DNA from 2 places in the Colwellia sp. 6M3 genome. Region 1 is predicted to be linked to the other one. Evidence: riboswitches for the same ligand, from Rfam matches in the RefSeq annotation. Region 1 holds a riboswitch; the other holds the start of a gene.
The links. A riboswitch is a leader RNA that binds a small molecule or an ion and turns the genes downstream of it on or off. The one in region 1 is predicted to bind cobalamin.
Positions count from the first base shown of each region.

Region 2: it holds a riboswitch for cobalamin, as region 1 does, so the genes downstream of both, H4J50_RS02140 (ABC transporter ATP-binding protein) here and H4J50_RS02555 (TonB-dependent receptor) in region 1, are expected to answer to the same signal.

Region 1 is NZ_JACGWF010000006.1:19,787-24,231, reverse strand. It holds gene H4J50_RS02565 (LysR family transcriptional regulator) at 1-531, shown strand, start outside; gene H4J50_RS02560 (phosphotransferase enzyme family protein) at 693-1,775, shown strand; cobalamin riboswitch at 2,173-2,347, shown strand; gene H4J50_RS02555 (TonB-dependent receptor) at 2,450-4,445, shown strand, end outside.
Region 2 is NZ_JACGWF010000005.1:16,070-20,514, reverse strand. It holds gene H4J50_RS02155 (cobalamin-binding protein) at 1-93, opposite strand, end outside; gene cobO (cob(I)yrinic acid a,c-diamide adenosyltransferase) at 127-732, opposite strand; gene H4J50_RS02145 (iron ABC transporter permease) at 738-1,739, opposite strand; gene H4J50_RS02140 (ABC transporter ATP-binding protein) at 1,742-2,584, opposite strand; cobalamin riboswitch at 2,792-2,934, opposite strand; gene H4J50_RS02135 (M13 family metallopeptidase) at 3,070-4,445, opposite strand, start outside.

The DNA of each region.
Region 1 (4,445 bases):
CGCATGAGTTTATTGTTAAAAGACTTCACCGCAGATAACCCGTTAGTCGAACTCACTTTGGTACCACACACAGATCAAGTTGATGCGCGTATTATTCTAAAAGACGAGTTACATGAAAATGAATCATTTATTGATATGTGGCAAGAAGACTACTTGTTAGCTCTCCCTTATGATCACGTTTTAGCACTCAATGAAACTGTTTCGCTCTCGCAATTAGATGGCTTACCTTTTATTCAGCGCACACCTTGTAGCGCTTGGAACAATTTACACGATACCTTAGCGTTAGCCGGTATTAGCCTCGACATTAGAGCAAAAATAACCACCATAGATTATGCCCTGGGTTTAATTCATGCAGGTTTAGGATGTGCATTTTTACCTGCACACAGTGAAATTATGAAACAAAGTGACGTCGTATTTAGGCCCATAGTAGGCTTACAACTTACTCGAGAAATTGTGCTGGCTTATACTTCATCGTCGAAGACCATGAATAATTTAAAACGCTTAGCTCGCAAGCATGCATATACGCATTAACCTTCGAATGGCTAAAGTGATTTGGTTTTATGGTTTGGTTTAAGATTTGGCTTAAGGTTAATACGCTAATGAGCACTTTATTTATTAAAGCCCTTGCCTTAACATAACTGTATTACAGGGCGCATTAATGGCGTCATACTTAACTAAATTAATAACAATATATGCCTCACGTCACACCTGATAAAATATTAGCCTTAGTGTTACCGCAATTTGGGTTTACGCTAGAAGATTGCAAGATATCACGGCTTGGTAACGGGCTTATTAACAACACCTTTTTAGTGCAGTCGGCTGATCAAAAGTTTGTTTTACAGTGTTTAAATCAACAAGTGTTTAAAACACCGCAGCAAGTCACTGACAATGCAGATTTGATCAGCGCTCACTTACAAATTAAGTATGAAAATAATAGTTATCCGTTAACGCCTGTTTTCCAACGTCGAAATATTGATAATAGCAACCATGTCAAAGTACAAGGGCAATACTGGCGCAGCCTACATTATATTCCCCAATGCTACACCTTAGAGTCTATCGCTAACGTCGAACAAGCCAGTTCTGTTGCCAGTGCCTTCGCACAATTTACCGCGGCATTAAGCGACTTTAACAGTGAAAAATTAGCGGATATTATTCCGCAGTTTCATGATTTAGCAATGCGAATAGAGCAACTGCATCAGGCAATAGAGAACACCTCTGAGCCGTTACTACTATCTGCCAAAGCACAACTTAAAGTTATTGAATCTCAACAAGACTTTATCAAAAACATCGCCAATACAACCGCAGCATTGCCTTTACATGTTACGCACAACGATACAAAAATTAATAACTTACTTTTTAGCGAAGCCACCAACAAACCAATAGCAGTAATTGATTTAGACACCTGCATGGCAGGCTATTTAATGCATGATTTTGGCGACATGGTACGAACTTGTTGTGTATCAATTGCTGAAGACAGTGCTGAATTAGATAAAATGGTGATTAATTTTGACATGCTAGGTGCAATAACAGAAGCCTACATTGCCGGCTTTAAAGGCTCGTTAAGCGAGTCTGAGCAAAGCAGCTTAATACAAGGCATAAAATTAATGCCTTTTATGCTGAGCATTCGGTTTTTAACAGATTTTTTAAATGGCGACACTTACTTCAAAACATCATACGCCACACATAATTTAGTTAGAGCAAAGAACCAATTACATTTGTATCAGTTGTTTTGTCAGCATGAGGCTTTATTGATGGAAATAGTGTTAAAAAACTGATTTTAAGTTTAATTGACCTATGAATAATTGCCGCCGAGTAAATTACCCGTTTTTTCTTGAATATGGATTTTAGAGTGCTTGATAAACTTAGAAGTTGAGCAGTATTAATCCGCTATTGGATATACACCCAAATATAACCAACAAGGATATAAGCTAATATAATATCGTCTCACCTATTATAATCTCATACAGCACAGATAATTTAATAGAGAAAAATACCAATTACATTGGTTTTAATTCCATTACCACCATGTAGCTTTATAAACAGATGTAGTACTTGCAGGACATACTGCAAGCTCCAACAAATAAACTGTACGAGCACTTAAATTATCAAATCTATAAGCTTGTAGATTAATAATGCTAACAGTTGACAAGCCATAGTAATGGGGTCAGAATTGCCGCTCAAAATTGCTTAGGTGCTCGATATTTATACGTTAACAACGTTAAAAATAAAGAGATAATCGGGAAGTTAGTGACATGCTTTATGCATAATTCTAATGCTGCCCCCGCAACGGTAATACTTTGTTTTGCAAAGTTAAGCCCGGAGACCGGCCTAAACAACATAGAATTATTTGCAGTGCGGTGGGCGCTTCGGAAATATATCGACATTAGCAACAGTTTTGCTAAACCGTCTGTAGCCTTCCGTACGCCCCTCAAAAACTTTTGAGGTATTCATGTTCTCTCGTTTACGATATCTATTTATAACTATCTTTGTGGTATCACCCGTTTCCGCACAAGTAGAAACACCTTTAAATCAAGAGCTTGAAGTTATTGAAGTGGTGAACGAACAAAGTTTCAATTCACCAAATTATCAGGTTCTACAACGAGAAAGCTTTGTTCATTCATCGCAAACACTTGCCGATATTTTACAAACGGTTAATGGTATTCAAATTCGTCAGATAAGTGGTATTGGTAACCCCGTTTCTGTCTCTATTCGAGGCTCAAGTAGTAAGCAAATACAACTCTATATCGATGGCCAATTAATTAATGACAGTCAATTCGGTGGTTTTGATTTAAACCAAATACCAACCGAGCAAATTCAAAGTATTGAAATTAGTAAAAACCAAGCTATTGGCACCGGCGCAACCCCCATTGGTGGCGTTATTCGCATTAACACTTATAGCCCAACACAAGACACGGCGAAATTAACGCTAGCCACTGGATCATTTGGTTACCGTGAAGCTAACATATTATTTAATAAAGTATTTAAAACTCAAAGCCTTTCATTTGGTGGCCATTATATAAATAGTGATAATGACTACGATTTTCTTGTACCTCAAAGCTTTGAAGATAGTACAAAATCAGATGAGCAAGCATTAAGAAATAATGAATTCACTAAAAAAACATTTTTCATTAATGACATTATTCAACTGGGCCAGCATCAAATTAGGTTGAATGTACAATACAATGATCAAGAAAAGTCACTACCTAACTATCGCAATAATTCCCCAGAAAACAGTTCAGAATTAAGCTCAGACAGTACTCGCTACAGTTATCAGCATCACTGGTTAAGTAATTCATCTTGGTTAGATTCAATCGAAGTAGAGGCTTACGCTGAAGACAAAAACGAGCGTTATATTTCAAGTCCTGATTCTGTAATGTTCGATATCAGTGATTATGAAACTAAAAAATACCATGTAGGATTAAAACCTTTACTAACTTGGCAAAATTTTAACTTAACCCCTTTTATTAGTTTTAATAAACAAAAATTTACATCTATCAGTCAACATAATGGTCAACCTACTCAATGTAATGGTATTGGCTCATGTGATATTTCAGCCGAGCAACAACAAACCAACTTAGGTTCTCGCTTAGAGTGGCAACCAATTTCATTACCATTAGAAGCCTATGTATTGATCAGTAATTTACATGAGAAAAACGTAAATTCTGCCCTTAATCAGCCTGACGCCGAGAAGCTGAAAAATGATGAAAATTATTTAACCACTGAATTAGGTTTAAGCGTTAAACAAGAAAATTTTAAAATTACGGCGAATGTTAGTGACGGTGTAAGAACTCCGACCCTATATGAGCTTTTTGGTGATCGCGGCTCTTTCAAAGGTAATGATGACTTGTTACCTGAAGAAGCTGTTACGCTTTCAATTGGCGGGCAATATCAAAATAAAACCCTGTCTATATCATCTTCGATTTATCAACAAACATTAGAAAACTCTATTGTTGCCATTTTTAATTCAAGTAATGTTGGCAGTTACAGAAACGTTAGCGACGCCGATTTAATGGGCTTTGAAGCACAACTGAATTATCAATTATTTGCACCTTTGTCTTTATCATTTCAAGTGAACTTAATTGACAGTGAAATTAAATCTGAATTTGTCGCCTTTAATCAAAATAAGATACCCGGCATTTATCATCAGCAATACAGTGCCTCGCTAAAATATCAAGTCAATAAAGCATGGCAGCTATCATTTAAAACTAGCCAAGACAAAGATTTGTACTTCAACCTTATTAACAGGTTTCAAAATGACGACAGTCACTTAGGTAATGGTAATCCAGCCAACCGCACAGTGTCTGACCTATTGGTCTATTGGAAAGAAGGCAAGCATCGCGTGACTTTCAGTGCCAACAACTTATTCAATGATAAATATCAAGATCTTGCGAATAGGGCATCACAAGGTCGAAGTTTCCAAATTAAATACACAATCGAGGGATTAT
Region 2 (4,445 bases), on a different contig from region 1:
CGATATAAGTTTATCATCGACATTATTTGCTTGTGCACTTGTCGTAGTCAATATAGCGATAATTGCTAAACAGAAAAACTGCGTTAATTTCATAAAAATTCCATTGTAATGCTTTAACCAGTTAAACTACCAGTCAATACCTTTTTGTGCTTTTATGCCATTATCAAAAGCATGCTTAAGCGGTTGAACTTCACTAACCGTATCTGCAAGCTCAATAATACTTCGATGACATGCACGTCCGGTAATGATGACATGTTGCATAGCGGGACGATTAACAATAGCTTCAATAACTTCTTCTAAATCTAAATACTTGTAGGATAACATGTAGGTAAGTTCATCAAGTAAAACGACATCGACACTGTCATCTTGTAATAATCGTTTTGCTTCGTGCCAAACTTTTACTGCCGCAGCAATATCTTTAGATTTATCTTGGGTGTCCCAAGTAAAGCCTGTCGCCATTACATGAAATTCGACACCATTATTTTCTAATAAATTACGTTCACCACAAGCCCAGTCTCCTTTAATAAACTGTAATGCTGCGGCCTTATAACCATGACCAACAGCACGTGCTAATGTGCCAAATCCAGAGGTTGACTTGCCTTTACCATTGCCGGTAATAACAATTAATAAGCCACGTTCTTCTTGAGCTGAATCAATACGAGCATCAACTTTTTCTTTAATACGTTGCATGCGAGCTTGGTGTTTTTGAGTTTTATCTGTTTCTGTAGTCATGTAAGTTATCCTGTTTTACGCGTGCGATACATAATCGCTAAAAAGAAAATACTGCCGATGGCGGAGGTAATAATACCAATGGGAATTTCAACATTACTAAACGCACTGCGTGCTGCAACATCAACCCATACTAAAAAGCAACCACCGACTAAGGCAGAACCAATAATAAGCGGCATAGTGGTGACGCCAACTAATTGCCTAACAATGTGTGGGATCATTAAGCCCACAAAACCGATACCACCACAATAAGCAACAATGGTAGCGGTAACTGCGGCACATAAAGCTAATAATATTAAACGTAGTTTATCAATGTTAACACCAAGACTTGCAGCGCTTTCATCGCCAAGTAGTAGGGCATCTATTTGTCGGTGTAAGGCAAAAATGGTCAATAAAGTGAGTAATACCATGGCGCCAATTAAATAAAAGTGAAACATTTCAACACGTGCCAAACTGCCCATTAACCAAAAAATAACACGATTGGTAGCAAAGGGGTCGCCAAGGTAAAGAATAAAATGACTGATAGAACCCAGCATAAAGGAAACCGCTACACCTGTGAGTAATAAGTGATTCATATTGCGTAGTAAAGTCGCTATACCAAAAACGATCACCACGGAAAATAACGCGCCAAGAAAAGCGGCTAACGGTAGCGCTAGCGATTGTTGATCACCTAAGGTGAATGTCGCTATGGTAGCCCCTAAACCTGCGCCAGAAATAATGCCAAATAAGTAAGGGTCGGCAAGCGGATTACGTGTCACATTTTGCAAAATTGCACCAGCGCAAGCTAAACCCATTCCGGCAACTAATCCTACTAAAACTCGGGGAATACGTATTTGCCAAATGACCATGTCGTGCATAGGTGAGGCACATTCATACATCACACATTGAAATATATCAGCCCGAGTAATAGTCGCTGGACCGTAAGTAATCGATACAATAACGGTTAAAATAGTAAAAACTATTAGCGCAGAAAAAATCCAAGTGTTTTTGCCTTTAAGCGCACGAATAATACTCAAGATAATTCGCCTTCATTGTTATGTAAAATGCTTGGCTTAAGAGTCGGTTGTTTATCTGTTGCAATATCGGTTGCGGGATAAAAGTAAACCCTAGGCACATCATAATGTTGAGCATCGTCTCGATAACAAGGTAGTCCAAAAACTTTGGTAAGTAATTCAGGTTTTAACACTTGGTCGACAGTATTATCGCTGACTAGGTTGCCCTTATCTAACAAAAGTAATCTATTGCAATAATGAGCGGCAAGATTGAGGTCATGAATAGTCATAATAACGGTAATATTTAATGCTTTAACCAATTGTAATATTTGGTGCTGATAGAAAATATCTAAGTGATTAGTGGGCTCATCAAGTACTAATATTTTTGCTTTTTGGACTAGAGCTTTAGCAATTAATACCCGTTGTTGTTCACCGCCGGATAAGGTGTTGAAAAATTTAGCTTGGCTGCATGCCAAACCTACCTTTTCTAATGCGAGCATAATGTTTTCTTTATCTGCATCGTTGTCGCGAGCAAATAAGGTTTTATATGGTAGTAAACCCATTCTTACCACATCGTAAACTTTTAAATCAAATATAGGGGGAGCGTTTTGTACGACTAGAGCAAATGTTTGCGCTAACTCATTAGGTTTATATTGGCTTAGTGCTTTATTTTTAAGTTTAATGCTGCCGTGCCAATTTTTATAATGATTGAGTAAGCACTTTAATAGCGTGGTTTTCCCCGCGCCATTAGGACCGATAATACCGATAATATCGCCGCGATTAACGTCAAACGAAATGTTATTGAGAATTATGTGTTTATCAACAGACCAAGATACAGATTCGACACTGAGTAAAGTTGGCATTAAAGGCAGCCCAGTTTATGGATAACTAGGTGGATATTGTTTTTAACAAGGTAAAAGCAGTATATTTTCATTATTGCCTAAAAGTGATAACAAGCTGATGAATTCAAAAGCTAATATATTGAATAACGTAATTAAGGTGAGGCAATAGGAAACAAGTGTCTTGTAGACAGTGTAACTCACGTGTATTCCCGCACGGTGTTATAAGTTTTATATAAAAATGTTGATATTAGGTGTCCTGACTTATAACTATTAAAATGAAGTTATTTACAGTTGCGGGTACAGTCACGGCTTTAACCGTGTTCCCTATGAATTAGCCAAAATCAGGATAAAAGATGAGGCTAAAAATATCGTTTATAAGTGTCAATTTTACGGTTAACTACACTGCTTTACAATGAAAACCTTGTACTGACGGTAGAGTCTGTTATTAGCAAGCATAAAAAAGGAGCCGAAGCTCCTTATGGTTTTGTAGTACTAACTTTTAGATACTACCAAATTTTAACGCGCTTCTCAGGGGCAATATACATAGCATCACCTTTTTTTACGTCAAATGCGCGATAAAATTCAGGCATATTTGACAGTGAGCCTAAAGCACGAAATTCTGCAGGTGAATGTGGGTCGGTTGCCACGCGATTACGTAATGATTTTTCAACCATTTTTCCACGCCATACTTGCGCATAGCCCATAAAGAAACGTTGCTCACCAGTTAAGCCATCAATTACCGGTGCTTCTTTACCATTTAATGACGCTTTGTAAGCTTTATAAGCGATGGTAACACCAGATAAATCACCAATGTTTTCGCCTAAAGTAAGTTCGCCGTTTACGTTTAAATCATCAAATACCGCATAATCACTGTATTGGGCAACTAAGTTATCAGTGCGTACTTTAAAGGCGGCTAAATCTTCTTCAGTCCACCAATTACGCATGTTACCGTCACCATCGTATTTACTACCTTGGTCGTCAAAACCGTGGCCCATTTCATGACCGATAACCGCGCCAATACCGCCATAGTTTACAGCGTCGTCTGCGGCCAAGTTAAAAAATGGTGGTTGTAAAATTGCAGCAGGGAATACGATTTCATTTTTAGTTGGGTTGTAATATGCATTAACTGTTTGCGGTGTCATGCCCCATTCTTGACGATCAATTGGGCCGCCTAATTTAGCAAGCTTTTTGTTATGTGATACAGTGCCTGAGCGCATTTTGTTGCCAACGAGGTCATCACTTTTAATGACAAGCGCAGAATAATCTTCCCATTTATCAGGGTAACCTATTTTTGGATCAAAACTCGCTAACTTAACATGTGCTGCTTTTTTAGTCGCTTCTGACATCCACTCAAGATCATCAATACTTGCGCCATAAGCACCACGTAAGTTTTCCACTAATATTGTCATGCGGGTTTTTGCTTCAGGTTTAAAGTGACGGCCAACATAAACCTTACCGATAACTTCACCTAAGTTACCATTAACCACTGAAACACCACGTTTCCACATTGGGCGTTGTTCTTCACGACCACTTAATTGCTTTGAATAAAAGTCAAAGTTTTCATCGCCTAAAGCGGTAGTGAGCGAGTCAGCAAAATTGCTAAGCGTATGGAAAGTTAAATAAGTTTGCCAATCAGCTAATGAGGTTGCTGCGAAAGTTTCACCAAAACCTGTAACAAATGAAGGTTGGTTAATAATAAGGTCTTTCTGAGCTGGAACACCTTGTGCTTCAAGGTAAGCTGTCCAATTGAATGCATCGGTAACTGTGTTTAAATCGCTAACATTAAATTTATTATAACGTTTAGTGCTGTCTCTAGATTCAACTTTAGTCCAGTGAAAACCTGCTAATTTAGTTTCAATGGCCATGATAGTTTGCGCTGCAG